One region of the Bacillus sp. SSR7 genome, then DNA from elsewhere that is predicted to be linked to it. Evidence: predicted binding sites of a transcription regulator. Region 1 holds the regulator's gene; each other region holds the start of a gene.
The links. The regulator LexA, encoded in region 1, represses DNA repair genes until DNA is damaged. The targets are predictions, from matches to a motif close to CGAACATATGTTCG.
Positions count from the first base shown of each region.

Region 1 (7,931 bases):
ACTCCATATGCCAACTATATGCCGGGGTATGAAGATGATGTAATTATGGCTGCGGGAACGTTTATTCAAGGTGCAAGTATTGAATTGTCGGCTGATGGTCCAATTCGTCCGCCTTATGTTGCTTACGTACAAGGTGGGCTAACTTATTCACATGTGAAGATTGCGATTTGTTCTGCAATTGATGCATTAATTGAAAAAGAATTATTAACAATTTCTTAAAGGGAAGCTGTCGATTTCGACAGCTTCTTTTGCGTGAAAGTAATGATTTATTTCATTAGAAAAAAGAATGAAAAATTTTTTAAAAAAATCATGTAAGAAAAGCTAACATCTATTGACACTAAACATAACATGGTATAAAATGAGAAGCAGTTAAGGCGAAGGAGGAACTGAAACAATGAAAGAAGATAGACGTTCTGCCCCGCTGTTTCCTATTGGTATTGTTATGGATTTAACACAATTGTCTGCACGTCAAATTCGCTACTATGAAGAGCATAATCTTGTTTCTCCAACCCGTACAAAGGGGAATCGTAGATTATTCTCATTTAACGATGTAGATAAGTTGTTAGAGATTAAAGATTTATTAGATCAAGGCTTGAATATGGCTGGTATTAAACAAGTGTTACTAATGAAAGAAAATCAAACAGAAGCAGTGAAAGTAAAAGAAGAAACGAAAGAAATTTCAAAAACTGAGCTTCGCAAAATACTTCGAGATGAACTACAACATACAGGTAGATTTAATCGAACTTCATTGCGACAAGGTGATATTTCAAGGTTTTTTCACTAAAGAGAACTGATTCTGAAGGTGTTTAGAGGGACTAAGGAGGAATTTATAATGGCTAGGTACACAAAAGAAGATATTTTCCGTTTGGCGAAAGAAGAGAATGTAAAGTATATCCGTTTACAATTTACGGACCTTTTAGGGGTAATTAAAAACGTAGAAATTCCAGTGAGCCAATTAACAAAAGCTCTTGATAACAAAATGATGTTTGATGGATCTTCTATTGAAGGTTTCGTACGTATTGAAGAATCTGATATGTACTTATATCCAGACTTAGATACTTGGGTGATTTTCCCTTGGACAGCTGAAAAAGGTAAAGTAGCTCGATTAATCTGTGATATTTACAATGCAGATGGCACTCCATTTGAAGGGGATCCACGTAACAATTTAAAACGTGTATTAAAAGAAATGGAAGCTTTAGGATTCTCAGATTTCAATCTTGGACCAGAGCCAGAATTCTTCCTATTCAAAGTAGATGAAAAAGGAAATCCAACATTAGAATTAAACGATAACGGTGGATACTTCGACCTTGCGCCGATGGATCTAGGGGAAAACTGTCGTCGTGATATCGTTCTTGAACTTGAAGAAATGGGCTTTGAAATTGAAGCGTCTCACCATGAGGTTGCTCCAGGGCAACACGAAATTGACTTCAAATATGCAAATGCAATTCGTTCATGTGATGACATTCAAACATTCAAACTTGTTGTAAAAACAATTGCTCGTAAACACGGTTTACACGCAACATTTATGCCAAAACCATTATACGGTGTGAACGGTTCAGGTATGCACTGTAACTTATCACTATTCAAAAATGGTGAGAACGTATTCTATGATCAAAACGGTGACTTACAATTAAGTGATGACGCTCGTCACTTCATCGCAGGTATTTTAAAACACGCACCAGCATTTACAGCGGTAGCAAACCCAACTGTAAACTCTTACAAGCGTTTAGTACCTGGATACGAAGCTCCTTGTTACGTAGCATGGTCTGCACAAAACCGTAGTCCATTAGTACGTATCCCTGCATCTCGTGGTATTAGCACACGTGTAGAAGTACGTAGTGTTGACCCAGCTGCAAACCCGTATTTAGTAATGGCAACATTATTAGCAGCAGGTCTTGATGGAATTAAAAACAAATTAACTCCACCAGCTGCAGTAGATCGTAACATCTACGTAATGACAAAAGAAGAGCGCGAAGAAGCAGGTATCGTTGATTTACCGGCAACATTAGCGCAAGCTTTAGTTACGTTACAATCAAATGAAGTGGTATGTGGTGCACTAGGTGACCATTTACTTGAGCACTTCATCGAAGCGAAGGAAATTGAGTGGGATATCTTCCGCACACAAGTTCACCAATGGGAACGCGATCAATATATGTCTCTATACTAAGAGGTGAGGAAGCCCTGATACTACGGTATCAGGGCTTTTTTATTTGTCGGCAATATAGGTGTTAGTTGAAATGAATTGAATAGATGCCTGAAAAAAATATGACGGTATTTGAATTTCTATTCCATATCTTTAATGTAACGTGGTGAAATTCGAATTGCTTTGTGTTCCAAAAGGGTGGATAAGTAAAAGTAACATGCGTAATATCTATAGGTATAAAAAATTGTACGATATGTTGTGTTCGGTATTGGATATGTTTAATACTAAAGTTCGATTGTTTAAAACTATAGTACCTTGCAATAAATAATACTAAGTGGTATATTATGGATATGTCTGGTACCGTGTATTGAACAGTACTGAAATGAGAAAGGGGGATTGTCCTTGAACGTTCAGTTTAAAAAAGGTGTGTTAGAACTGTGTGTATTGGCACTTGTGAAACGTAAGGATTGTTACGGTTATGAACTTGTTCAACAAATCTCAAATAAATTTTTAATATCGGAAGGGTCAGTATATCCTTTATTACGCCGTTTAACGAAAGAAGGATATTTTCAAACGTATTTAAAAGAATCTACGGAGGGGCCACCTCGCAAATATTATCAACTAACTGAGCAAGGGGAAACGCAACTGAATGTGTTAGTAACAGAGTGGCGTGATTTTGCGAAAGGTGTACAAGAAATTATTGAAGGGGTGGAATGGGATGAGTAAAGAACAGTTTCTTAAGGAATTATCAAGTCACCTTAGAAAGTTACCGGACGAAGAAAGAAAAGATATTTTATTTGATTATGAAGAGCATTTTCAGTTTGGGATAGAAGAGGGGAAAACTGAATCGGAAATAATAAAGGGGCTTGGCTCTCCGAAAGTAATTGCAAAAGAATTACTCGCTTTATATCGTTTCGATGAAATGAAAAAAGACCCGTCGACTTCAAATGTGACAAGAGCTGTCATGGCAGCGATTGGACTTAGTTTGTTTAATTTTATTATTGTGTTAGGCCCTTTAGTTGCAATTATTGCTTTTATATTTTCTTTTTGGGTCGGTGGGATTGCTAGTGTAGTGACACCATTTTTTGTTATTGGAAAAGTTTTTGTGGGTACTTTTATATGGTTGGATTTATTCGTTAGTATAACTTTTGTTGGAGTAGGTTTGTTGTTATGTATGATTGCTTATTATAGTACGAAGTGGTTTAAAAGGCTTTGTGTACGTTATGTAATATGGAACTTCAAAATGATAAAAGGGGAGTAGATGATGAAAAAAATATTGTTAGCAGCAATTGCTTGTATCATTATTGGAGTAATTGGGATTTCACAAACATATGAAAAAGCAGTGCAAGCTGCAGAAGAAGGAAACAAAGAAGATAAAATTAAAAATGAAACACTAAAAAATATAGAAGTTAAGTTAGATGTCGGGGATATTGTTGTCCAAAAATCTTCTGACGCTTCTTTTTATGTAAAGCAATCAGGAGATGCGCGTAAACAAGAGATTCGTATTACTGAAGATGGTGATACATTAAAAATCATTGGAGAAAGAGAAAAAGGTGCTTCATTTGATTTTTCCTTTTACGATTTTAGGTTTCAAACGTCTACAGTGACTCTCCTTGTGCCTGAACGCTCTTACCAAGATGTAAAAGTAAATTCATCTGCTGGACAAATTGAAATAAGTGATGTGAAAAGTGACCGTGTAAGTGCTAGAACACTTACTGGAGAAGTGGATTTGAAGCATGTAACGGCTAAGAATGTGGAGGGATCTACAAAAGCTGGTGAAGTAAACTTTAAAAAAGTAATAGGGAAAGTGACTGCAAAAACGACCAGTGGGGAAATAAATATTCTAGATCATGATTCTACGTATAATCTAGAAGCAAGTTCAACTGCGGGAGATATAAATATTACTTTATCGGAAAAACCAAAAGATGCGGTAATTACTGGGCAAAGTGCTGCCGGGGATGTAACAATTTTTAATAAAGAAAATAAAGACGTAACAATTGGCAAGGGGAGTAAAAAGATTAGTGGTAAAACAGCTGCGGGCGATGTGACGATTGAAACGCGTTCATAAGAAATAGAATGTATGAAAATCTATCAAAATACAAAAAAGAAGATAATTACCGTATATGAATAGGGTAATTATCTTCTTTTATATTCTTAATGTAAATCACGATATACGCCAATTACTTTACCGATAACTGACACTTGTTTTAAAATGATAGGTTCTAATGAAGAGTTTTCCGGTTGTAGACGGAAATGGTCTTTTTCTTTATAGAAACGTTTAACAGTTGCTTCATTATCTTCTGTTAAAGCGACTACAATTTCACCATTATATGCAGACTGTTGTTGGCGAACAACAACTAAATCTCCATCGAAAATACCAGCTTCAATCATACTATCTCCAGAAATACGTAACATAAACACTTGATCTGCTCCTGCGACAATGCTAGCTGGAAGAGGGAAGTGTTCCTCAACGCTTTCGACTGCTGTAATTGGTAATCCAGCAGTAACTTTCCCGACAATTGGAACTTGAATAACAGATTGTGTTTCTGTATCCATTCGGTCTTCACCTAAAATTTCAATTGCACGTGGTTTTGTTGGATCGCGTCGAATGTATCCTTTTTCTTCTAATCTTGATAAATGTCCGTGCACTGTAGAACTAGAAGCGAGGCCGACTGCTTGACCAATTTCACGTACGGAAGGTGGATATCCTTTTTCTTGTACTTTTAGCTTAATAAAGTCGAGAATGTCTTGCTGGCGTTTCGTTAACTTTTCCATGTTTTCTAACACCTCGTTTTCTTTCATTTTTCTTATTAATAAGTATAACATGTGAAAAAACATTCTACAAACATAAGTTCGAACAAAAGGCGAATTTATGTTACACTAAAGGGAAATTATAGTGAGAAAGAGGGGTTCATAATGAATGCAATTATTTATGCGCGTGTGAGTACAACAAAAGAAGCACAAGAAACATCATTAGTACGTCAAAAAGATGAATTATTGCATTTAGCGGAGCGCTATCAAATGAATGTTACTAAGGTGATTGAGGAACAGGCTAGTGGCTATACAATTGAACGTGACGGCATATTAGAAGTGTTAGATACAATTCGAGACGAACAAATTGATGTGCTACTTATACAAGATGAAACGCGCCTTGGTAGGGGGAATGCAAAGATTGCGTTAATGCACTGTTTACATAAAGAAGGAATAAAAGTATATACGCATACACATAATGGTGAATTGCAATTGTCGGATTCTGATTCAATGGTATTAGATATTATTGGTATTGTTGAAGAGTATCAAAGAAAGATTCATAATTTAAAAATTAAACGTGGTATGCAACGAGCAGTAGAAAAAGGCTATCGTCCAGAAAATAATTTAAAGAATCGTCATTTAAGTGTAGGACGAGAGAAGAAAGAAGTGCCAATTGAGGAAATTGTACGTTTGCGTAAGAGTGAACTTACTTTTGAAGAAATTGCAGCAACACTACGTGGCTTTGGTCATAATGTTTCAAAAGCGACGGTACATCGTAGATATGTAGAGTATACAAAGCAATTGCTTGATAAAGAAGAGTAACTATTGTATGATAATAATCAGTTTTGATTAGAAGGGGGATTCGAGATGCTTAGTCACGAACTCGTTGAACGCATTAACTTCTTAGCGAAAAAAGCAAAAGCTGAAGGTTTAACTGAAGAAGAACAACGTGAGCGTCAATCGCTACGTGAACAATATTTAAAAGGATTTCGTCAAAATATGTTAAACGAACTAAAAGGAATTAAAGTCGTTAACGAACAAGGTACTGATGTTACACCGGCGAAATTAAAAGCTTTAAAAAAGCAAGATAATGCAAAATTAAACTAAAAGATGGGCGAAGCCCATCTTTTTTATTTATTATAATCGTTAGTAATAACTTTCCAGTTGTTATTAACTGTTGCTTCTATCTTTTTATGTTTCAATATATAGTTAGCGATAAGTTCAGACATATCTGTTGGTATGTCTTTTATTACGGGCTTATTTTGAAACATAAAGAAGTTCCCTCCGCCGCTTGCGCGATAATTATTCATAACGACGTCATATTCTTCGTTCATATTAAGAGGAGTGCCTTTATGTTGTAAAGATTCTACTCTTTCGCCAATTGGTTTTGAAATGTTTAATACGTACGAAATTCCTTCCCACATATCGTAATTATAGTGTTGCGGCTTTGGTTCTATAAAGGTAGGGTTTACGATGATAGATCCATTTTCTTTTAATGTGAAATAAGAAGCAGAGAGTTCGAGAGCATCTTTTATATCTGAGCCAGTTATTCTAATTACTTTTAATGTATTTGGATAAATATAATTAGAAACGATGTCACGCATTGTTACATGTTCCGGGAAACCTGGAGATGTATTATGGAATAGGCTTGTACAAGAAATGGAAACATTAGCAATATCCATCTGTATTTTATTTATGAATTCAATAAAAGGATGGTCTTTCAAACGAGTTTGCATAGCATCTGAAATTTGCATGTCACCGTGGATGGTTCCAATAGGTTGATCAAGCCATTTTTGTGTTTTCTCTTCATAATCGGCTACCAAGTAAAGAACATCTGGATCTGCCTCGATTTCTTGCACAGTCAATAGTTCTGAATAACTCTCTTTTTTTACCCACTCTTGTTTCATTTTTTCAAATGTTATAGTTACTTTTCCAACTGAATGTCCATTACATCCAGTCTGTAAAATTGTTACACCATTACCCACTGTTTGAGCAATTTTTCGGTGCTGATGGCCTGTTAATAAAATATCTATGCCCTCAATTTCATGACACATTGCATACCCTTGGTTTTCACCTGTTAAAACTTCAGTCGGTTCTCCAGTTTGTAAATCGCGTTCAAATCCCCCGTGATACGCTACGACTAGTAAATCTGGTTTCTCGTGTTCGTGAATGTAAGCAACCCAATTTTTTGTTGTTTCTAACGCATCTTCAAATTGTAAGTCTTTAATGTGATGGGGTTGTTCCCAATTTGGAATGTAATGCGTTGTCATCCCTAAAATAGCAATTTTTATATTTGATTCAATGTGTTTTATTATATATGGTTTTCCGAAATAAGATTCTTTGCTGTTTTTATCTAAAATATTTGCTGATAAATACGGGAAGTTGGCAGTAGAAATAGCATGATTTAAGACATCAATTCCGTAATTAAATTCATGATTTCCAATCACTGCAGCGTCATAACGTAAATAGTTTGCTATTAATGACATTGGGTTTTTCTTATCTTTTTCATATGTAGCGTAATGATAAGTAAAGGGTGTTCCTTGTATGAAGTCACCATTATCAATTAATAGGACGTTTCTATTTTCGGAACGTTCTTTTTTTATAAGAGTAGAAATTTTAGCTAAACCAATTTCAGCTTTGGAGTTATCTTGATAGTGAATTGGATAAACAGTACCATGTATATCACTTGTTAATAAGATGTTTAAAGTTATAATTTGATTTTGATTCAATATCATTCACCTTTTCTATTATTATCTACCAATTAAGCATATCAAATATATGAAGAGAATTTTAATGTGAGTGTATAGAATGTGTAAAGATTCTGTAAATAAGCAATTATTCGTGAAAATGTGTGATATATTTCTTCATGTTTACGGAAGGTTATTTTATAACAAGAAAAATGGAGGCATTAACATGTTGAAAAAAGTTTTTGCAATGAGTACAACAGTTGTACTAGCAGCGGGTTTATTAAGTGGCTGTGGAACGAAGGAATCAAGCGCAAGTAAAAATGAAGATACGAAAAAAGGGTATGTACCAA
Region 1 covers NZ_JBVVXV010000005.1:6,719-14,649, forward strand. Annotated here, with positions in the region: gene AC0NJG_RS11420 (methionine gamma-lyase family protein) at 1-219, shown strand, start outside; gene glnR (transcriptional repressor GlnR) at 395-784, shown strand; gene glnA (type I glutamate--ammonia ligase) at 833-2,167, shown strand; gene AC0NJG_RS11435 (PadR family transcriptional regulator) at 2,546-2,869, shown strand; gene AC0NJG_RS11440 (DUF1700 domain-containing protein) at 2,862-3,404, shown strand; gene AC0NJG_RS11445 (DUF4097 family beta strand repeat-containing protein) at 3,405-4,211, shown strand; gene lexA (transcriptional repressor LexA) at 4,298-4,918, opposite strand; gene AC0NJG_RS11455 (YneB family resolvase-like protein) at 5,060-5,716, shown strand; gene AC0NJG_RS11460 (DUF896 domain-containing protein) at 5,762-6,001, shown strand; gene AC0NJG_RS11465 (bifunctional metallophosphatase/5'-nucleotidase) at 6,025-7,623, opposite strand; gene AC0NJG_RS11470 (phosphate/phosphite/phosphonate ABC transporter substrate-binding protein) at 7,808-7,931, shown strand, end outside.

Region 2 (7,931 bases), on a different contig from region 1:
TGGCGTTACATTTGCTAGTTGCCTAACGGTATAAAAAGACATCTTAATTTATGTCCGTATAATTACAGGCTTTTTCATTACTATATAGAAATTACATATTTAACATCGGTTTGTGCAGGTATTGCTATTGATAACATTAAGAACAGTACACTATATAAAAATAAAATAAATCCTAAGATGAGTAGTATCGGATGAAACTTGAACATATTTAACCTCCTTGAGTATATAAAGAATGTTAATACATCTTTGGTCCATTTAGAAGGAAAATATATTAGGTGAATGGTGCTTGAATGGATATACAAATTTAACAGAGTAGTGAATGTATAATAAATAAAGGAGTATTGTGAGGGAAACCTTGACTAGATTGTTTATAAAAGGCAGGTCAATTTACCCCATGTGAAATATAAAAGTTATCAGGTTTATATTTCACGTGAGGTAAATAAAAAAAGAGCATACATAAAAAGTATGCTCTAAAGAAAGATAGGTTTTATGAGTGGATAATCTCCATACGATAATATATGCTCTGCTAATAAAAACGTGTAAAAAATCAATAGATTATCAATGGAATATCATGAAATGAGTAATTTTAGTCTATTAATAAGGTTGTGTAGTTAACCAAATTGTAAGGATTTTGTATAGAATGGATTAACAGCTCGATAATGATCGTACTTCAGTTTCATATTTCGTATAGTTTGGATATTGTGTAATAGTTTGACATTTAGGTGTGGAAAGTTGATTAATTATAGAAACATTTGTAATTACTTCGTTACAAGGACCGAAAAATGTAACTTTTAATTTTGAATTTGGTGGGACTTTGAAAACAATAGGTTTTTTCTCCATGAAATCAGCTCCTATGATGCAGTATTGTATACTGTGTTTTTTCGTTCGTATTATAAAGACGTACTAATATAATATGAACTTTTAGTTGAGTTGATAATGATATGGAGTTTTATGGCATGGTAAAAATGTGGAAAAAGAGTACAGACTAAGAATGTTTTATGAAATGTTTAAATAATATAATATATAAAAGTGAAAAATAAGTAATCTATCTAATACACTTTTTTCCTTGCTACATATCATAATAGTAAGAATTGTATTAGGAGGTAATGAAAGAGTGCAAGAAAATGCACAAGCTCAGCTTTCACCGCCGTGGATCACATATTTCAATGAGTTAAAAAATTCAATTGGTGCTGATCCAACTGTTACAGTTGGTCCGTTGATTCCAGTTGGCGGGAATTATATTATTTTAGTGCACGCATTAAGTGATGAAAAAGCGAGAGCGTTAGCAACGCTCCTAAAATCTTTTGTAGAATTTGGGAATGTAAGTGTAACAGTTATTGTCACTAATAAGGAAAATGACATTGTAAATCCATTTCCATGTCCTCTAGATGCATTTGAAATTGCCCATTTATTTCAAGTGGCGTTAGAAAATAATCCTTATTTTGAACAAGTTGTTGTACAACCACAGCTCCCTGGTGGGTCAAATGTTGTCTTTCCAGTTTTTGCTGCGCAAGTGATTCAATTTTTTAACGATGATATTTCAAATTTATGTCAAACATTTACTGGTGTTGCTGCAAATGTATTTCATGATGTAATGAACGATGACGTTTGTGGTATCCCAATATTATTCTCCACAAGCTGTGTTTCGAGCAGGGAAAGTGCACAATTACAAAATACAGATTTAACACCAAAACTGTTTTATTAAATTGTGAGAAGACATTTTCATTAATAGGAAATGTCTTTTTCGTATGCATTAACGTTACTTTGTAGAGTTATTGCGGGCGATAAACGAGGCTTCCACTGATAAAATTGTTACTGAATCTTATATAGAGTGTAAAGATAGTATTTTTGAATTGAAATATAAAAGAAATGAGAGATAAATTGTTTTTGTTAATATAGAATAATCACAAAAAACACAGTAAATTAGCGTTCATACATATGTTTCATCGTATAAAGAAGATTAATTACAAAAAACGAAGATTAGTAGTAATAGAGAAAATAATTCTAGTATTAGTGCAAAAAATAGATTGATTAACTAATGTTATATACTGGCACATAGTTTTTTCACATGAAATGAATTACATGTAGAAAACACATTGTATACACAACAACACTGTATAGTTATTCTTATATAATAATAAAAGTGAGGTATTTTGAATTGAAAAAGAAGAAGCTATTTTTAGGAACGATTATTTCATGCGTAGTACTGGCATTATCTGCATGTGGTTCCTCAGGTAACGTAGTAACATCAAAAGTAGGAAATGTTACAGAGAAAGAGTTAAGTAAAGAGTTAAGACAAAAATATGGGGAGAGTACTTTATATCAAATGGTGTTAAGTAAGGCATTGCTAGATAAATATAAAGTTTCAGATGAAGAAGCAAAAAAACAAGTAGAAGAAGCAAAAGATAAAATGGGCGACAATTTCAAATCGACTCTAGAGCAAGTTGGATTGAAAAATGAAGATGAATTAAAAGAAAAAATGAAGCCAGAAATTGCATTTGAAAAAGCGATTAAAGCTACTGTCACAGAAAAAGATGTCAAAGATAACTATAAGCCAGAACTGAAAGTAAGTCACATTTTAGTGAAAGATGAAAAGACTGCTAAAGAAGTGAAAGAGAAAGTAAATAATGGTGAAGACTTTGCGGCTTTAGCGAAGCAATACTCAGAGGATACTGGTTCAAAAGAACAAGGCGGAGAAATAGCTGGTTTTGCACCAGGGAAAACGGTGAAAGAATTTGAGGAAGCTGCATATAAATTAGATGCAGGACAAGTAAGTGATCCGGTAAAAACAACTTATGGTTACCATATTATTAAAGTGACAGATAAAAAAGAATTGAAGCCATTTGATGAAGTGAAAGACGATATTCGTAAAGATTTAGAACAGCAAAGACTACAAGATACGACAGGTAAATGGAAGCAACAAGTAGTCAATGATTTATTAAAAGATGCTGATATCAAGGTGAACGATAAAGACTTTAAAAATACATTTGAATTTTTAGAAAAGAAATAATGACTGTAATTAGAAAAGGGAACCTTTATAGGTTCCCTTTTCTAATTAGTGTGTGAGTTATAAATAGATAGTAAGACAATACAATATTACATTTAAATATTAAGAATTACAATGGGAATTTATGTAATTGTTTTGAAGTAGGTTAATCATCACTTCATAGAATGTTGATATTATAATGTTTTGTTTCATCTCATTAAATATAAAACGAATTAATTAATTTTAGCCCATTATTTGTAGGTAGTAAGATTTGTGTGAGCTAATTATTAGTCAGTAATGAACAAAGCTTGAGTGGATTAAAGTTTCACTTTATAGAAGTGGATAAACATAATTTGCAGAATGAAACATACAATAAGATTGAAATATATTGACGCTAAATGAAGTGAAAAGCAGAGCATTCTATTAAGATGGATGTTCTTTTTAGTATGAAATTTTAAGGAATACTCTTAAATGAATTATTGAATAGATAAATAAATTATATAGGGGGGAGAAAATGTGAAAGTAATTTTTCAAAGAGAAGACGGAGGGAAAATTTTTGAATCGTATGATGAAGATATAAATAACCTATTAGCTATTTTAAAAGAAACGAAAGGGATTAAGATCGGAATGGTTGACTATGAAGTATTAAAATACGAATTAGAGTATTTTCGAAATCCGAAAAAAGCAGTAACAGAGAGGGAGTTACATATAATAGTACAACCAAAATATATTTAATAATAAAGATCAATTATTTATTAGTGTTATAAAGTATGTACGAAAAGAGAGTGTTTACACTGCTCTCTTTTCTTAGGAATTTATAAGGAACGAATTGTAGTCCGTTATAAACCCTCTAAATTTTGTGAGTTCGTTCTTTATAATATACGCTTTCATTTATAGATAGTTAATAAACTCGAAAAAATTAAAACTTTTTAGTTGATTTTTTCACTTCCTATTAAGTGGGAAGTGAAAAGATTATTTGATGAAGAAAAAATAAATGTCTTCTCAAAAGAACATAGGTTCGTGTATAATTAGAACGAACGTTCTTTTCGTGTAGATATTATAAAATTTAGAAATAAAGTGAAACTGTAATTAGCGGGTGTTTACGGGGAGTTGATTTTCGACTTACTTTCCTTGTATGTCTTGAATTTTGAGGGGGGAGAATTCCTACCTGTTCATCCGGGAGAAATATGAGCCGAGCAATTGTTAAAGAATAATCGAAGCGCAATATGTTTGAAATAGAATGGATAAATGATCGAGGAGATAGAGAAATGAATGATGTAAAGATGCAAGAAGCAAAAAGAGAATGGGTTCCATTTACAGTAATATCGGAACAGTTATTAAGTATGCGAAAGGTCATTGGAGAGAAATTTAAAGTACAAAAACCACTCTTAACAAAAGAAGCAAAAGAGAGGATTTTTGATAGATTATTAATGTCATTATTGTCTGAGAAAGAAATATTGGTGACATATTTTGAAGATGGGTACATACTTACAAGCTATATGACAGTTGTACATATAAATCCGCTAAAGCGCATTGTAATGTGTACTGACGCGTTTTATAAAACTTACGTATTTAATACTACGGATATTATTGAAATAACGTAAAGTAAGCTAAAATTTAACTTTTAGCTTACTTTACGTTATGTTAGATGTGGAACAGAAAAAATGAAACGAAAAAGCAGCTAGCTTCATACTAGCTGCTAAGCCCCAGGGAAAGGGAGAAAAAGATAGGGTACTCCAAAAATCAACATTAGCTGTGTAACAGCCTGATTATAGTATAGACAAATTTAAAATTCCTAAACAGAACGATGAAAAAATAGGACTAGGCTGTACCAACTTGGTTTTGATCTGCAAGGTCAGAGTCAAACGTATTAGTCGCGCTAACACCATTAAAAGTATTAACAACAAAACCAACATTTGAAGCGCCAGATCCATTATAGGCCTTCGTATTTTCTTTCGGAGAAACGTTGTAGAAATCACCTAAGTTAAATGAACCGTTACTATTTTGTACAACTAAATTCCCTACAACTGAGGGCATAGTTTTCACCCACTTTACAATAATTTGTTAACACCAATATATGGTGTTATAGTCCAAATGGTTCATGTAACAAGAATTGTGGAATAGTAAACGTTTGAAGTGTAGCTCATAATAAAAGTGTGTTAAACTGAATGTAAGGTTTAGTAATTAAAAAACAATTGTATAATTATTATATATGAAAATAAAGGAGGCAAAATGTAATGAATAATGTTATAAAAAAAGTAGATTTAACAGATGCAAAATCAAGTAATCTTGTTGCACTTATTTATAGCAATGAAGTTATATTGGTTGAAGAAGCATTTTGTCCAAATGAAATAAAATTAAAGTTTAATGAAATTGCAATTTTATCGGCTATTAAAACAGCACATATAACGAAAGTATCCATTAGAAAAGAACTTGAAGCAATTTTTCATGATAATGGTGTTTTATTGGTGAAGCATAGTGTTGATTATGGAAACAGTCAATCTATCACCATGCATTTTGAACAATTTAAAAAGTTACAAAATGAGATTGAGAAATTACATAAGAGTATGTAATCAGGTTAGATGAAAATTCTTTCATAGAGGAGAACTGTTCTATGTTGAAAAAGTGGCTTGGAATTTTTTTAGATGAATCTCACTGTAAGCATAGATTTAGATTTATAAAGACACAGGATAATGAAGATTTTAAAAGAGGTAAGCTAGGTGTAGTTTATATGTATCGGTGTGAGAAGTGCGGGAAAGAGAAGTTGAAATTTAAAAGCAATAACGAAATAAATAATGATTTTTTTGATATATAAGCGAGAGTAACTGTTATGGTTACTCTTTTTATTTGCATAAAAACTTCTTCTAAAGTATGAGATGAGTTGATACTTTAGTAAATGGATGAATGAAAAGGAAGAGTGTAATATGTTGTAAAGGAGGAGAGATACTTGAAGCGAACCAACATTGGGAAAATAGTCATTATTACAGGAGTGACGCAAGGGTTAGGACGTGCGATGGTTGATCGATTTCATGAATTGGGATGGAGTATATTTGGTTGTGGACGATCAAAAGATAAAATTAAAGAATTAAAAAAATATTATGGTAATACACATGATTTTCAAATCATTGATGTTTCAGATTCTCAGCAAGTAAGTAATTGGGCAAATGATATACTTAATAGACATAGAGCGCCGGATTTGTTAATAAATAATGCATCGATTGTTAATAAAAATGCGCCACTGTGGAAAGTAACCGTTCAAGAATTCGAAAACGTAATGAATATAAACGTAAACGGTGTAGTAAATGTAATAAGAGCACTTGTCCCAGCGATGGTAGCCAGGAAAGAAGGAATGATTATTAATATGAGTTCTAGTTGGGGGAGAGAGGGGGAAGCTGAACTTGCGCCATATTGTGCCTCAAAGTTTGCAATTGAAGGTATCACGAAATCTATGGCACTGGAATTGCCCAATGGTATGGCAGTTGTTGCTTTAGATCCGGGCGGAAGTATTAGTACCCCAATGCTGTATTCATGTGCACCACAGTACGTAAATGAATCACCCACACCTGAAATGTGGTCACATCATGCGATTCAATATATATTGAATATAACAATAGATAAAAATGGTGCTTCATTGACATGCCCAGAATGTATGTAAATATATGTTGAATTGTATAAGTATCTTTTAATTAGCTACACACTTTGTTTAAAAAAGTACCTGTTAGGTGCTTTTTTGTATGATTAATACATTATAGAATGCACAAAATTACATATAGAAAATAAATATGAGGTATAGGATACGGATTTTGTAATTCGGAAACATTAGAAAATTTCTAAATAGGTGATAAAAATGAATCCAAGCGGTTTAAAAGTGACAGGAGCATGGTTTCAAGTAGGAGGCAATCTTACAGCGGCTATTGGGACGACAAGAGGATTTATTGGAGAAGAGACGGTGGAATCAGATCTTGTAATTGTAGGAAGTTCATTACAAGCCCTCGGGTATATACTACAAATTATAGCGAGTAATGATACCGAAGATGAAGGGGAAAGAGAAAATCAAAATATGTATTTGGAGAATAAAAGTGAAATGCTCGATAAAATGGGCATTGAGTTATTAGCATTAGGGAATATATCAAATGTAATAGGAACATATTTTAATATAAATGAAAAATTGAAAGAGAATGATTATCTTATAATTGTCGGGAACAGTTTACAATCAATTGGAGCTTTTTTAGGAGTAGAAGCAGCCTTGCTTCAGATGAAAGCAATACAGAGAATTATTATACTAGGCAATTCTCTGCAAAGTTTAGGCGCTGGACTTCAAGCGTATCAAGGTATTGTTAATATATCGAAGAATGGAATAGAAAAGGAAAATAGTTTAGGCGATAAGAAAAATGAGAGAATAACAGCCCTTATAGGTATTTGGATACAAGCGATAGGAACGGCTATTTCTGCGATTGGATTAACTATAATAGAGAAAGAAGAAAGATTAGAAAAAATAATAATATGAAATTGTTCATGTAAAGGAGGTATGTAACATTTCAATTTTACATAAGTAGAAAAGTTGAAGTGGTAGGTTTTTTGGCATTGGGATAGAATATATAACAGTAGAAAAGTCATTAGTGGTTAATAAAAATATAAGAAATGCAAAAAAATGTTTTAAATAGCGTATGAAGAAAGATAAAAAATACAAAACAAGGAGTTTTCAAGAGATGATGTATTTACTGGCAATTCTTCTGCCGCCTGTAGCCGTATTATTGTGCGGAAAGCCAATTCAAGCAATAATTAATTTCATATTAACATTAATATTTTGGGTTCCAGGAGTTATACATGCGATATTAGTTGTACATGATAAAAAAGCAGATCGGCGTTTAAAAAAACAAATTCAAGCATATGATGAAATAAATAAAAAGAACAGAAGATAGCTGAGTTGTGAAACGATTTTAAA
Region 2 covers NZ_JBVVXV010000001.1:647,978-655,908, reverse strand. Annotated here, with positions in the region: gene AC0NJG_RS03230 (hypothetical protein) at 81-206, opposite strand; gene AC0NJG_RS03225 (hypothetical protein) at 646-840, opposite strand; gene AC0NJG_RS03220 (hypothetical protein) at 1,115-1,705, shown strand; gene AC0NJG_RS03215 (peptidylprolyl isomerase PrsA) at 2,159-3,010, shown strand; gene AC0NJG_RS03210 (hypothetical protein) at 3,503-3,721, shown strand; gene AC0NJG_RS03205 (YolD-like family protein) at 4,255-4,590, shown strand; gene gerPF (spore germination protein GerPF) at 4,808-5,023, opposite strand; gene AC0NJG_RS03195 (hypothetical protein) at 5,224-5,559, shown strand; gene AC0NJG_RS03190 (hypothetical protein) at 5,601-5,801, shown strand; gene AC0NJG_RS03185 (SDR family oxidoreductase) at 5,934-6,641, shown strand; gene AC0NJG_RS03180 (DUF6944 family repetitive protein) at 6,834-7,493, shown strand; gene AC0NJG_RS03175 (YqaE/Pmp3 family membrane protein) at 7,696-7,908, shown strand.
Region 2: a site for LexA is predicted at 3,994-4,007, ahead of AC0NJG_RS03205 (YolD-like family protein). Genes of this name have one in related genera too.

Region 3 (7,931 bases), on a different contig from region 1:
TTTATATGAATGTAATGGGAAGAGTGGAGGAGTCCAATCTTCCTTTTTTATCGAAAAAAGAGTCTGAAAATAAAGTTATTTACAATTGTGCATGAAAGAGTTACTATTTAATGGTAATATATTACATGTTATATATAAGGTTGGGATGAATAGGATATGGAGAATTTTGAATGTAGAAATACAGAAGTTGTATTAGAGAAATTTCAGGTTGTAACACCTATATTTCAGGCATTAGGAGATGAGAATCGTCAACAAATTATTATGTTGTTATTAGAAAACAAACAGATGAATGTAACACAAATAACAGATAAAATGGGGATTTCTAGACCAGCTGTTTCGCATCATTTGAAAATTTTAAGGCAAGCAGAATTAATTGTAGCGGATCGACATGGAAAAGAAATTTTTTATTCTATAATAGCCGGGGAATTTTTAAAACAGGTGAAGGATTTACTTCAAGCAATAGAATCGAATTATTAATTTTTTTTAACTAACAAGTAAACGAGTTTAAACTTTTAAACTTATTTAGTTGAAAGGGGTAATAAGAATGAAAGAAATAAATCGTATGTATGTCATTATGTTACTTGTTCCTTTATTTTGGGGTGGGTCTTTTGCAACAGCAGAGCATGTTATTACTGAAATTCCACCGATTACAGCGGCAACAATTCGTTTTGGTTTAGCGGGTTGTATTTTAATGGGCATAGTTTTTATGAAATCTGAGTGGAATACAAGTTTGTTATTAAAGAATTGGAAAGGGCTGTTATTTGTATCATTAACAGGTATTTTTGGCTACAATGTTTTTTTCTTTATGGGACTTAACTATACTTCTACTTTGAATGGCTCGCTTATTATTGCTACAATGCCCGTTTTTGTAACATTAGGAGCAATATTATTTTTTAAAGAGTCTTGGAGTATAAAAGTCGGAATAAGTTTAATGTTGTCTCTTATCGGTGTAATAGTTGTTATTACGAGTGGTTCAATGAATACACTTATGTCTTTGTCATTTAATAAGGGCGATCTTTTATTTATAGCTGCTTTAATCTGCGGGGTGTTATATAGCTTAACAGGAAAAAAAGTTATGAGTGGTGTCTCCCCTTTGTTAACTACAATGAGTATGACGGTATTGGGTACTGTGTTTTTAGCAGGCCTTTCTCTATATGAAGATGGATGGGGAAAGGTTGGGACGTTTTCTTTACAGGGATGGATAGAAATGTTGTATATGGTCATATGCGGGACGTTAATTGGATATATCGTGTTTAATAAAGGAGTAGAAGAGCTAGGTGCAAGCAAAGCGAGTATGTATTTAAATCTAACTCCTATTGTAGCTACTTGCATATCAGTTGTCCTATATGGAGCAGCTGTTGCGTGGCAACAAATAGTTGGAATGGCAATCGTATTAATTGGAGTCTATATAGCGACGGTACAATCAAATAAAGATATAAAAAAGCTTTCAAGTAATCAATATGTTTCGAAATAGGCAGAAATCATTGGACTCTATAAGTCTTAATGAGAGTAATCTATGAATTAGGGATAAAACCCCCATTTTCGGAAAAGCTACTAATGAAAGTTTGATCTTGCCTAAAAGAGGTGAACGGAAATGAAATGGATACTGATTGCGATGCAAGCTTTCGTTATGATGTTTTGTTTCGTTTATGAAACGAATGTAAAGGCGGAAGGGCCAGTACCAGAAGTAACAGAGAAAGAACCTGAAGTTACAATTTTATTAGAGCGTATGTATGTTGATGGCGGAGTAAGTGAGGAAATCTTTACAGAAAAAGTGGCGGATTTAGAAAAGTTTTTACAGCAGTATAAAGAGTGGCAGCTCGTTGATCGTGATGATGTACAAATCGTACTACAAAAGAAAGTTGACGATATTTCTCCGTTATTAAAGACGAGTGGTTATTTTGGTGTTTCGGAGGAAGGGATATTACAAATTTTTAAAGGTGTACCGAAAAGTGATAATGCGATTCATTCCTTCTTCCAAATTGATATGAAAAAGCTTGAGAGTTATGAGCGCGCGAAATTGAAGCGTGGTATTCGGATTAAATCAAAAGAAGGTTTTGTGAAGACAATTGAAAAAATGAAACAATACGCAGTGCAGAATAGGAAAGAAAGCAGCTCATGGTGAGCTGCTTTCTTTCTTATTTATTTTTATCTAAAATTTGTTTTACAATTTCATCAATTAGCATATCTTTTCCGATTGGATTGAAAGCTTTCGTAGGAAAATAACAGAAGTTTCTAATAGAGAACATTTGTTGGGGCAGTCTCGCTTTTCTATCATTAAATATGTTAAAATGGAATACATGATTTAAGAGGGAGAGATTGTATTTTGTTTGAATATGTTACAGGTTACGTGGAGTATGTAGGGCCGGAATATGTCGTAATTGACCATAATGGAATTGGTTATCAAATTTTCACACCGAATCCGTATGTATTTCAAAGAAGTAAGCAAGAAATCCGTGTCTATACATATCATTATGTGAGAGAAGATATTATGGCGCTTTACGGGTTTAAAACACGTGAAGAGCGTTTATTATTTACAAAGTTGTTAGGTGTGTCTGGTATTGGGCCAAAAGGCGCTCTTGCAATATTAGCTTCTGGTCAAACAGGACAGGTCGTTCAAGCGATTGAACATGAAGACGAGAAGTTTTTAGTGAAGTTCCCGGGCGTAGGAAAGAAAACAGCGCGCCAAATGATTTTAGATTTAAAAGGAAAACTAGCAGACGTTGTACCAGATGCATTTGTTGATTTATTCTCAGACGAAGAACGTTTTGATGAGAAGAAAGGTTCGTCAGCTGAGCTTGATGAGGCCCTGGAAGCTCTGCGCGCACTTGGGTACGCGGAACGAGAAGTTTCTCGCGTTGTACCAGAGTTATTAAAAGAATCATTAACGACGGATCAGTATATTAAAAAGGCACTTAGTCTTTTACTAAATGGTAAGAGGTGAGTATAATGGACGAACGTCTCCTTTCAGGGGAGTCTGCATATGAAGATGCGGATTTAGAATATTCATTACGGCCACAGACACTCCGTCAGTATATTGGCCAAGATAAAGCGAAACATAATTTAGAGGTGTTTATTGAAGCGGCGAAAATGCGTGAAGAAACGTTGGATCACGTGCTTTTATATGGACCACCAGGTCTTGGTAAAACGACGCTTGCGAATATTATTGCCAATGAAATGGGCGTAAATGTTAGAACAACTTCAGGACCGGCAATTGAAAGACCAGGTGATTTAGCGGCTGTCTTAACAGCACTTCAGCCAGGGGATGTATTATTTATTGATGAAATTCATCGTTTGCATAGATCAATTGAAGAAGTATTGTATCCTGCGATGGAAGACTTTTGCCTTGATATCGTAATTGGAAAAGGGCCTTCAGCACGGTCTGTACGATTAGATTTACCGCCATTTACATTAGTTGGAGCAACGACGCGTGCAGGTGCATTATCAGCGCCGCTTCGTGACCGTTTCGGTGTGCTTTCAAGATTAGAATATTACACAGTAGATCAGCTTTCTGAGATTGTTGAACGTACAGCAGAAGTATTCGAAGTTGAAATTGATTCGTTAGCCGCACTAGAAATTGCAAGACGTGCTCGTGGTACACCTCGTATTGCGAATCGTTTATTACGACGTGTACGAGATTTCGCACAAGTTCGTGGTAATGGAACGGTTACGATGGAAATTACACAAATGGCATTAGAGCTACTGCAAGTAGATAAATTAGGTCTAGATCATATTGACCATAAATTATTGCTTGGTATTATTGAGAAGTTCCGTGGTGGTCCAGTTGGATTAGAAACGGTTTCGGCAACGATTGGAGAAGAATCTCATACGATTGAAGATGTGTATGAGCCGTATTTATTACAAATTGGCTTTTTACAACGAACGCCAAGGGGGCGAATTGTAACGCCACTTGCATATGAGCATTTCGGAATGGAGATGCCAAAAGTATGACGGAGATGCCAAAATTGCTTATTACAGCAGGTATCTTACTTATCGTTGTTGGCTTAGCTTGGAAGTTCATTGGAAGACTTCCAGGCGATATTTTTGTGAAAAAAGGAAACGTTACCTTTTATTTTCCTATCATTACATGTATTGTGTTAAGTATTGTATTATCTTTTATTATGTATATAATAAATCGATTCAAATAAGAAATAGGTGGATATAGTTATGGATATTAATCTGTTTGATTTTCATTTACCAGAAGAACTTATTGCACAGGTCCCATTAGAAGAGCGTGAAACATCAAGATTAATGGTGTTAGACCGCGAAACAGGTGATATTGAGCATAAACATTTTACAGACATTCTTTCTTACTTACATGAGGGGGATTGCTTAGTTTTAAATGAAACGAAAGTAATGCCTGCTCGTCTGCATGGTGTGAAAGAAGATACAGGCGCACACATTGAAGTACTTCTTTTAAAACAAGAAGAAGGCGATAAGTGGGAGACGCTTGTTAAGCCAGCGAAACGTGTAAAAGAAGGAACTGTTATCTCTTTTGGCGAAGGGAAATTAAAAGCAACTTGCACAGGAACTGCAGATCAAGGTGGACGTCAGCTTGAATTTTCATATGACGGCATCTTCTATGAAATTTTAGATGAACTTGGAGAAATGCCACTTCCTCCATATATTAAAGAGACGCTAGAAGATCGCGATCGCTATCAAACAGTATATGCGAAAGAAATCGGTTCAGCAGCAGCGCCGACAGCAGGACTTCACTTTACAGAAGAGTTACTGGAGAAGTTAAAACAAAAAGGCGTTGAGTTAGCTTTCATCACACTTCACGTAGGGCTTGGAACATTTAGACCAGTTTCTGCTGATTCGATTGAAGAACACCATATGCACGCAGAATATTACCATATGTCTGAAGAGACGGCGGCATTATTAAACCGTGTAAAAGAGAATGGTGGACGTATTATTACGGTAGGTACGACATCAACTCGTACGTTAGAGACAATTGCGACAGATCATGATGGCAAGCTTTGTGCTGCTTCTGGCTGGACAGACATTTTTATGTACCCAGGTTACGAATTTAAAGCAATTGATGGTTTAATTACAAACTTCCATTTACCGAAATCAACATTAATTATGCTTGTAAGTGCATTTGCAAACAGAGATAATGTACTTCATGCTTATAATGAAGCAGTAAAAGAAAAATATCGTTTCTTTAGCTTTGGTGATGCAATGTTCGTTGCCTCTCACGCTAAAATGGGAAACAAATAAAAGGAGTAAATTATGACAGCAATTCGTTATGAATTTATTAAAACTTGTAAACAAACGGGTGCCCGTTTAGGACGTGTACATACGCCGCACGGTTCATTTGATACACCAACATTTATGCCAGTTGGTACGCTTGCAACAGTTAAGACAATGTCACCAGAAGAATTAAAAGCAATGGATTCTGGCATTATTTTAAGTAATACGTATCATTTATGGCTACGTCCGGGTCACGAAATCATTCGTGAAGCAGGCGGTTTGCATAAATTTATGAACTGGGATCGTGCAATCTTAACGGACTCTGGTGGTTTCCAAGTATTCAGTTTAAGTGACTTCCGTCGCATTGAAGAGGAAGGCGTTCACTTCCGTAACCACTTAAATGGAGATAAATTATTCTTATCACCAGAAAAAGCGATGGAAATTCAAAATGCATTAGGTTCAGATATTATGATGGCATTTGATGAGTGTCCACCATTCCCAGCTACTTTCGAATACATGAAGAAGTCTGTAGAGCGTACAAGTCGTTGGGCAGAGCGTTGCTTAAAAGCACATGAACGTCCACAAGATCAAGGTTTATTCGGTATTGTACAGGGTGGGGAGTTTGAAGAGCTTCGCCGCCAAAGTGCAAAAGACCTTGTTTCAATGGACTTCCCTGGTTACGCGGTAGGTGGTTTATCTGTAGGTGAGCCGAAAGATATTATGAACCGTGTACTTGAGTTTACAACACCACTTCTTCCAGATAATAAGCCACGTTACTTAATGGGAGTAGGTTCTCCTGACTCATTAATCGATGGTGCAATTCGTGGTATTGATATGTTTGACTGCGTACTTCCAACTCGTATCGCTCGAAATGGTACATGTATGACAAGTGAAGGCCGTCTAGTTGTCAAAAATGCGAAATTCGCAAGAGACTTCGGTCCGCTTGATCCAAACTGTGATTGCTATACATGTAAAAATTACTCTCGTGCGTACATTCGTCACTTAATGAAGTGTGATGAAACGTTCGGAATTCGTTTAACGTCTTATCACAACCTTCATTTTCTGTTAAACTTAATGGAGCAGGTGAGACAAGCTATTCGTGAAGACCGTCTTGGCGATTTCCGCGAAGAGTTCTTTGAACAGTATGGCTTTAATAAACCGAATGCTAAAAACTTCTAATACATAATTTAAAAGGAGGAACAAAAGATGAATCCAGGTATGATGAATATCGTTATGATCGTTGCGATGTTTGCGATTTTCTATTTCTTATTAATTCGCCCGCAACAAAAACGTCAAAAAGCAGTTGCTCAAATGCAAAGTGAGTTAGCAAAAGGTGATGCTATCGTAACAATCGGTGGTTTACACGGTACAATCGAATCAGTAGATGAGACGAAAATCGTTATTAAATCTGGCGGTTCACATTTAACTTTCGATCGTAATGCGATTCGTGAAGTTGTGAAAAACTAATGAGGAAGGCCCTGCATGAAATGTGCAGGGCCTTTTTTAGTTATTTTGTTTGGACATATTTACACCGAAAATGCCACCGAGTGTACTCGCGCCCATTAATGCTAATTGATAAAGTAACTGTGAGCTCGATAAAGTTTGAGAGAAGCCTAAATAGTTAACTAGAAAAACAAGTATGGCGAATGTAAGTCCTGTTGTGAAGCCTACTAGCCAACCTTTCCCTTGTGCTTTTTTGCCGGCAGTAAACCCGGATATAAGCATAGATAAAAGTGCTAGTATAAAAATAGTGACAGCTAATGTTCCTTCATTCATATCTGTAAATTTTAATAAAAGAGCCATAATCATGCTAGTAACTGTTGCGAGAATTAATAGGATAACGATACCGAAGCCGATTGCAGTTGATAATTTTTTCGTTCCATCCATTTATACATTCCCCCTTTTTAATACAAGCATATTTTCCTTTTGCCTAAGTTAGACTATTTTCTTTTTTATAGGGGAGTCTATACGTAAAAAGGAGATGTAGAAATGGAATGGGTATCAATCATTGGCCGGACGATGCTGTTGTATATCATCATCTTAATTATTTTTCGTCTTATGGGTAAACGTGAAATTGGAGAGCTAAGTGTATTAGATTTAGTCGTATTCATTATGCTTGGTGAAATGGCAGTAGTCGCAATTGAAAATACCGATAAATCACTTTGGCACCAATTAGTTCCGATGACCTTTCTTATGTGTATACAAATTATTTTGTCAGTTATTTCGTTAAAGTATCAACGATTTCGGCATTTAATAGAAGGTGAGCCGGCTATTCTTGTAAATGCGGGAAAGATTGATGAAAAGAAGATGAGAAAGCAACGTTATAATATAGATGATTTAATGATGCAATTAAGGGAGCAGGGAGTTGGAGATATAAGGGATGTAGAATATGCTATTTTAGAACCATCTGGGAAGTTATCTGTCTTTCAAAAACAAAAAGGCGGGCAGGATGCATTGCAGTTTACGCTTCCCCTTATTATCGATGGAGAAATTCAATCTAATCATTTGCAAATGATTGAACATACAGATGAGTGGCTCGTTGAAAAATTAAAAAACTTAGGCTATAACGATGTAACAAAAATTTTATACTGTAGTTTTCAAAATGGACAATTTTTTGTTGATTTGAAAGAAAACTAGAGGCTTACTATACGAAATAGTAAGCCCGTTTACTTCAAAAATGAAAGTTTTCGAATGATAGGGAGACGACTTAGCTCTTCTTTTCGAATGAGCTTGAAAAT
Region 3 covers NZ_JBVVXV010000002.1:90,366-98,296, forward strand. Annotated here, with positions in the region: gene AC0NJG_RS04445 (ArsR/SmtB family transcription factor) at 157-477, shown strand; gene AC0NJG_RS04450 (DMT family transporter) at 545-1,474, shown strand; gene AC0NJG_RS04455 (BofC C-terminal domain-containing protein) at 1,595-2,125, shown strand; gene ruvA (Holliday junction DNA helicase RuvA) at 2,327-2,944, shown strand; gene ruvB (Holliday junction branch migration DNA helicase RuvB) at 2,950-3,951, shown strand; gene AC0NJG_RS04470 (DUF2905 domain-containing protein) at 3,948-4,148, shown strand; gene queA (tRNA preQ1(34) S-adenosylmethionine ribosyltransferase-isomerase QueA) at 4,168-5,220, shown strand; gene tgt (tRNA guanosine(34) transglycosylase Tgt) at 5,233-6,372, shown strand; gene yajC (preprotein translocase subunit YajC) at 6,400-6,660, shown strand; gene AC0NJG_RS04490 (TIGR04086 family membrane protein) at 6,697-7,080, opposite strand; gene AC0NJG_RS04495 (DUF421 domain-containing protein) at 7,183-7,830, shown strand; gene spoVB (stage V sporulation protein B) at 7,860-7,931, opposite strand, start outside.
Region 3: a site for LexA is predicted at 2,243-2,256, ahead of ruvA (Holliday junction DNA helicase RuvA). Genes of this name have one in related genera too.

Region 4 (7,931 bases), on a different contig from region 1:
CAACACTATGTATAGATTCCTCTTTAATAAAGATTTCTGTTTTGCCAAGAGATACATATAAAGTGAAACTTTAATCAGCCCTCACCAATCGGGCTTTTACGGGCAGCCCGCCCCCCACCTAACTTCTTTGCTTCCGCTGAATTTTGAGGTGGGGGTCTTACTGCCCGTTAATGCGGGATAAATTTTGAAAAATGATTCCTAAGGAGATACGAGATGAAAGCTGTAACCTATCAAGGTCCAAACCAAGTACAAGTTAAACAGGTGGATGATGCAAAGTTAGAGAAAAAAGATGATATTATTGTAAGAATTACTTCAACTGCTATTTGCGGTTCTGATTTACATTTATATCAAGGTAACATGCCTTTACCTCCAGGGTACATTATTGGTCATGAGCCAATGGGAATTGTTGAAGAAGTTGGTCCAGATGTTACTAAAGTAAAAAAAGGAGATCGTGTTGTGATCCCCTTTAACGTTGCTTGTGGACATTGTTTCTATTGCCAACATGAAATGGAAAGTCAATGTGATAACTCCAATCCTCATTATGATTCTGGTGGATATTTTGGTTACACAGAGAAATTTGGTAACCATCCTGGTGGACAAGCAGAATATTTAAAAGTTCCTTTTGGAAATTTCACTCCATTTGTTATACCAGAATCATGCGAACTGGAAGATGAATCTCTACTCTTTTTATCTGATGTTTTGCCAACAGCCTATTGGAGTGTAATAAACGCAGGCGTTAAGCGAGGCGATACTGTTATCGTCCTTGGTTGTGGACCTGTTGGATTAATGACACAAAAATTCGCTTGGATGCAAGGTGCTAAACGTGTAATTGCAGTCGATTACTTAGATTATCGAATAAATTATGCAAAAAAGATTAACAATGTTGAGGTATTTGAGTTCACAAAATTTCCTGATATGGGAGAACATTTAAAAGAAATCACACATGGCGGTGCGGATGTAGTCATTGATTGCGTGGGGATGGATGGGAAAAAATCGCCTCTAGAATTTCTGGAACAAAAATTGAAATTACAAGGCGGAACTCTCGGCCCTATTCAAATTGCTACGAAAGCCGTAAGAAAATACGGAACGGTTCAAATGACTGGTGTTTATGGCGGTAATTATAATGCCTTTCCACTCGGGGCATTTTGGGTTAGAAATATTAATCTGAAAATGGGACAAGCACCTGTCATTCATTTTATGCCAGAACTATTTAAAAAAATAACAAACAAAGAATTCGATCCAAAGGAGATTATTACACACAAAATTCCTCTTGAAGAAGCGAGCTACGGTTATCAAATTTTTAATAATCGTGAAGACGATTGTATAAAAGTCATTTTGAAACCTTGAAAATTGGTATGTGGCTGGATCTTTGATTTTTCTATGCAGTAGACTGCTAAAAATAACCTACTGCATAGAAAGATACTCTAATCCACTTCCATTACATCCCCAAACTTAAAAATTCTTTGATTATGAAAAGCATCGGTACAAGTAATCGTTTCTTTTAACGGAGTTATATCATCTACTGTTATGTAATTTTTATATAAATAGCCATCTTTATAATATGTAAGTAAAACCTCTTCCTCACCTAAATATGAAATTAACAGCTTATTTTCAATCCTTTCTTTTGCATCTTGCGTTAAGATTGGACGCGGGATTTTTGTTTGCTCCTGTATCATTTCTTTAATACAAACGAACTGCTCTGGCATACTAGCAAACGGTTGCCACTTCACCATCCCTCTTCCTTTTGGCATATTCGCATTCATCACGATTTATGTCCCCCTAATAATGTGTTTCTATATCTTGCTGTTGCGACGCTTGTGTAGGAAATCCCACGTAAAATACTGTTCTTACCAAATCGTGTTCGAATTTCGTCCATAACCTTCGTTAATCGCATTTCTTTTTCCCTCTGTATAATGTTATCGAAAAGCGAAATTTGTTCTTCTCCTTCATTTATTAAATTAGTTAGCGAAACACTTATTGATCGAATCGGTTCTCCTGCATGTCTCTCGTATAAAAAATAGGTACAAGCATTATAAATATCCATCGTTAAATTTGTTGCTCTGTTTAACGTATGTGCTTTTTTTATTCCTCCTCCATATTCCTTACTATATCCGACTGAAAAATGAATCGTTTGCGCGTATTTCTTTTCTCGTCTCAACCTATAACAAACTTCTTCTACATGCTCTAATAAAATAACGATGAATTCTTCTATGGAATAATCACGAAATAATATTTGGCTTTTTGCTATAGATGTTGTCGCTGGAACATATTTCTCTGCTATTCTGCTAAAATCAATCCCATTACTATGTAAATGTAATTCTTCTCCTATTACACCAAAGGATTGCTTTAAATACTTCAATGGGTACTGTGCTAAATCCCCGATCGTATGTATACCTTTTCGATTTAATTTTATTTCTGTTTTATACGATATACCCCAAAATTTACTGAGCGGTCTAATACTCCATAACTTCTCGGGTATATCGTCATATGTCCAATGCGCTATTCCATCCTTATTCTTTTTCGCTTCCACATCCATCGCTACTTTACTCAATAATAAATTCGGACCAATACCAATCGTACTTTCAATTCGCGTACGTTCATATATTTCTCTCTTAAACTTTAATGCAAACTCGCGCGGATTACTCGCAAACAAATGAATACTTGCAGTCATATCCATGAAAAACTCATCGATACTATATTGATGAAAATCTTCCGGCGCAACATACTGTAAAGCTAAGCCTGTTATATAAGTTGAACATTTCATATACGTATGCATAATTGGATTCACAATAATAATATCTGGCCGCTTCGGTATTTCGTACAACCGTGCCATCTTCTTAATTCCTAACGCTTTTAATGGCGGGGTTGCTGCTAATACGATTGATCCACTGCGGTTTACATCTCCTACGACAGCCAATTTTGTATATCGTGGATCAAGTCCTTTTTTAATACATGATACGCTTGCATAAAAGCTACGAAGATCTACACATAAAATAATACGATTCGGTAAAAGAGAATAATCATACAAGGTTATCACTCCTAACAAAAGAACGTTCGTTCTCATTATATACGAACTCATGTTCTTTTAAAAGGTATTTTCATGAAAATTTTGGTTAAAATAACCGCACATGAACATTTTTCAAGAAAAAATTAAAGAATTCACCTCTATATTTTTTCTTGAAAAATGTAAATAGATACAAGAAGAAACAACTAGATTCTTCGTGAATAGATACGGTATTTTAGAACCCGTTCTTTAGTATTCAAACGAAATCCTGTATTTAATTCATAGTAGTAATATACTTATATAAGAAAGACTCATTGTACAGAGATAATAAAGTTGTTCAATTTACAATAAAGTCGTTTAAAACATAATAAAGTTGTTTTAAACGACTTTATTATGTTATTCAACAATTGGGCCAGATTGTGAAATGAGAAAGGACTCTTGAGGATCATTCTTGAAGTTGTAAGTTATTCTTTTAAAGGGAAAATCGGAGTTACGATTACAAGGTAGAATCATGAAAGGGGTATTCCTGTATGTTACCAATGGATAAACCTGGACAAATTATTATTATGAACGGTACTCCTAGATCTGGGAAATCTAGTATCGCCACTATAATCCAGAGCACGTTTAAAGGTGTGTGGATGAACTTAGGAGTAGATGGGTTCATGCAAATGACCCCAGAATGCTATCACCCAGGTATTGGGTTACGTCCTGGTGGCGAGCGACCCGATATTGAGCCCTTGGTTATACTTATGTATAAAGCCATGTATGAGTCTATTGCTGCACACAGTCGTTTAGGGATAAACATCGTAGTTGATGTTGGTCATCATGACAATTATTCCGTCCCACGGAGAATTTTGCCCGAATGTGCACGGATACTAAAGGGACTGCCAGTTATGTTTGTGGGGGTACATTGTCCAATTGAAATTATTATGAAACGACGGATAGAGACATGGAAAGTTGGTTACTCAGAAGATGGTTCAATCCCATTACCAGTAAAACTATGGCAAGAGTCCGTCCATGAGCTCGGTATTTATGACTTAGAAATCGATACTTCAGTACTAAACCCTGAAGATTGTGCTAATTTAATTCGCTTGAGGCTCGAAAATGGTCCAACTCCGACAGCATTTCAATTAATTGAACACATGGGAACTGGCTAATGCTTTGTTATGGTACGGATTACAGTATAAACCGCGTTTTTTCTATGAATCAGGTGATTATTTCACTCTGATATTGTAGATCAATCTTCCATTAGAGGGGCTATTGTTGAAGAAACCTTAGATTTTCAAACGACTTTATTGTTATATTTTTGAGTACAGTGAAGTATCTTATATCAAAAATTAAACAACTATATTTTAATCCCGTCCTAAATTTAGAACGGGGTTATGCTTGTTTTAGGCTTTAAAATTTAATAGTTTTATTGTCTTTTTACACTCATTTCGAAAAAGATTACTATTTAGCAGTACTCGTTTATAGAAAATAAAATAATATTGGTTATTTTCTCAACGTTGTTTTCTAGTTTTATCATTCAAATTTAGACACATATTTATCTAGCCTACATAAACTAAAAGCGTATCATTGCATACTTTATCGATTTTTTATAACAATATCTCGAACGGACTATCATGAATCATAAATTTATTAACCCTGATACACGAATCATCTTCAATGAAATTCTAAATATCCAAGTAATATCGCGTGTATTTCTTTTAAAATAAACATTGGATACATTAAAATCACAGCCTGTTTTTTGAATGTTGAAGAAAGGTTGTTTATCCCGCATTAACGCGCAGTAAAACCCCCACCTCAAAATTTAGCGGAAGCAAAGAAGTTATGTGGGGGATCAACTGCCCGTAAAAGCCCGATTAGTTCAACTAATAATTAGTGGGGGATGAACAACCCCCCCACTGATTAAAGTTTCACTTTATCTATATCTCCTCAATCGAGCCTCTAATTACATAATTTGTACGAGAAAGGGATTGAATTTATGCAAAATTTTAATTTCCTTTGTGAACAATTTGCTACAATACTTAAAGGGAAAAGTAAAAGAAGTCAAGGTGGTTGCTCGGTGTCTTTTCACCGCGATTTTAGGGTGCTTGTTCAAGGAAAACCAAGTACTTCTGTAGTGCCCGTCGGAGTAAGTTTTGAATCGTTGGATCCAAATGGTAATGCATTAAATTTAGGCGAAATTGCTGTTCTACAAGAAGAGATTCCTGCATTTATGAAATCAATTGTACAACAAGGAATCATTGTAAGTGCTTTACATAATCACTGGCTGTACATGAATCCCTTAATTATGTATATTCATATCCAGTCGGTAGAGCCTCCATTACACTTTGCACAAAAGTTAGCCCATTCTTTCTTGTCCTTAAGTAGCTATCCTATCGCTAATAATGAAGAGCAATGATTAGTGTTTCGAATATATTTATACATTACATTTTCTACATGTACAAACATAATAAAATTATTTCACTTTGTGCCCAAAGGAAAAAAACTGCCTATCAAATTTTTAGATAGGTAGTTTTTGAATCTATTAAACTAAAGTATCCTACTATTTTATAAAATACTATTACCTAAACAAAAATACAGGTTTCCAATTCACTTTGGCTTTCTTACCTCATATTTTCCTCTAAAGTTAGTTTTTCCTTATATATTTTTGCAATATCTCCTACACAGCGAATATGCTAAGGCTCATACGCATAACCAGTTATATTTTCCTTTTCCTTTGGATAACGAATGATAAACCCTGCACTCTGCATCTAGACGGTATCCCCCTTGTCCACAGTAAGACTTTATTTCAAACCCACAAAAAATAGATTACCTGCACACGAAAAAGTATAGCGCACAGGTAATCTAGTTGTTTTTGAGATTAATAAAAAACTAATTTATTTTTTGAATTCTTCCATCAATAATAGACTGAATTGGTTCGTTTGATTTTTTTATATAATCTACTAATGCTTCAAAATCAGTTGGTCCTGTTTCAGCATCTTTACCGTTTTTAAAGGATACAAATCCATCTCCACCTGAAGCTAGAAATGCGTTCGCAACGACGCTGTAAGTTTTAGAAGGAATAATTTCTTCTCCATTTGTTAAGCGGATACTTGTTACTTTTTCTCCATTAGGTTTGTTTGCATCCCAAGTGTATTGGATTCCTGAAATTTGAAGCATTCTTGTTATGTCTTTTTGCCATTGTTGATTTAAAATATCACGAATATCTTGACCCGTTAATTTTACTTTTATTAATTGATTTCCGAATGGTTGAATACCATATATCTCTCCCCATGTAATATCACCAGCATCTAAGTCGTTACGAATACCACCAGGATTCATAAGTGCAATTTGAGATTGCATTGTTGCACGCTGGGCATCAGCAACTAAATTTCCAAGAGTAGATTCACCAGCCGTATTTAGTTTGCGATCTAGTGGAGCAATAGACTTACCTACAACTTCATTAACAAGAGGTGCGATTTTTGCTTGATATTTCTCCATCTTCTTCTTTATTTTTTTATCAGGCTCCATGCCTTCATGGTAAGTTGTAACAATTTCTGCTTTTTTCTCAACAATATCTTGTGTTTTACGATCAATCTTTACATCAACATCAGCAAAAGCCATACCGTAAGAATTTGCTTGTACGACAAGTTTATTATTAACAGTTCCATTTACATAAGTGTGGCTATGCCCACCAAAAATAACATCGACTTCTGGATCAGTCTCATTTGCTAATCGGACGATATCACCATTTGTTACGCCGTTCCCATCTGTTGTCCCCCCGTTATGTGCAAGAACAACGATAGATTTAACGCCTAGTTTTTTTAATTGCTTTACGGATTTGTTAATAGCTTCAACTTCATCTGTAATTTCTACATTCTTTAGCATAGTAGGCATAACAAGGTTAGGCACATCCGTTGTTACGACTCCGATAAATCCAACAGGAACTCCTTGTACCTTTTTTATAGTGAATGGTGGTAAAAATAAACGACCAGTGGATTTATTATAGAAATTTGCGGCAACATATGGGAATTTTGCTCCTTTAAATTTCCCTGTTTTCTCATGGTATCCACCATAAATAAGGCGGTTCATTTCTTCAACACCTTCATCAAATTCATGATTTCCTATCGTTCCAACATCAAATTTCAAATCATTTAGAAATTCAATGGTAGGTTCGTCTTGTAATAATGCTGAAACAGGAGTACTTGCTCCAACAACATCGCCAGCATGTACTTTTAATGTATTCGGATTTTGTTTTTCACGATCACGTAAATAAGCCCCTAAGTACTCGATTCCCCCTGCATCTTTATTGTTAATTTTTTTTACTGTGTCTAGTTGCCCATGAAAATCGTTAATACCGAGCATTTGTACATCTATGTAGCGGTTTGGTTCTGTACTTGCTTGGGCTGAAGGCACAGCGAATACACTAGTAAAAGTAACTGTACTTATTGCTAAAGCAACTGGAATGATTTTTTTCAACATAAAATTTCTCTCCCCTAATTAAAATCTTACATAATACAATGTTATTTTAATATATTAAGAGGATTATTTCTATAAAAATTCTACTAATTATAAAAATTAATAAGATTTTATCATTTCCCAACAAAACACTTCTTCTTCAAAAATTTGAAGATGTAAAACAACAATTTTAAGAGGAGATGATTATTCGTAGGCTGTAGTCTACACTTTTGGATTAGGATATAAAGACCCTCTCTCAACTTATGAAACTTCACTACACAAACAAGAACATGTACATTTCTTTGTTTTGAGAATTATTCAAAATATTATCTTGATAGTAATATAACAATACTTCTAAGAGACTAAAAAACTCTAATCCATACATGTTAGCTGTTAAGAAGCATATTCAATCCGAAACTAATGGAGATTTATAAACCTAACTCAATATCACCATTTAAAAATGAACATAAATTTCGTTATAGAA
Region 4 covers NZ_JBVVXV010000007.1:78,361-86,291, reverse strand. Annotated here, with positions in the region: gene AC0NJG_RS14905 (zinc-dependent alcohol dehydrogenase) at 214-1,347, shown strand; gene AC0NJG_RS14900 (YolD-like family protein) at 1,425-1,766, opposite strand; gene AC0NJG_RS14895 (Y-family DNA polymerase) at 1,763-3,028, opposite strand; gene AC0NJG_RS14890 (chloramphenicol phosphotransferase CPT family protein) at 3,535-4,161, shown strand; gene AC0NJG_RS14885 (DUF1259 domain-containing protein) at 4,989-5,408, shown strand; partial or broken gene AC0NJG_RS14880 (D-alanyl-D-alanine carboxypeptidase family protein) at 5,614-5,751, opposite strand; gene AC0NJG_RS14875 (bifunctional metallophosphatase/5'-nucleotidase) at 5,882-7,471, opposite strand.
Region 4: a site for LexA is predicted at 3,044-3,057, ahead of AC0NJG_RS14895 (Y-family DNA polymerase). Genes of this name have one in related genera too.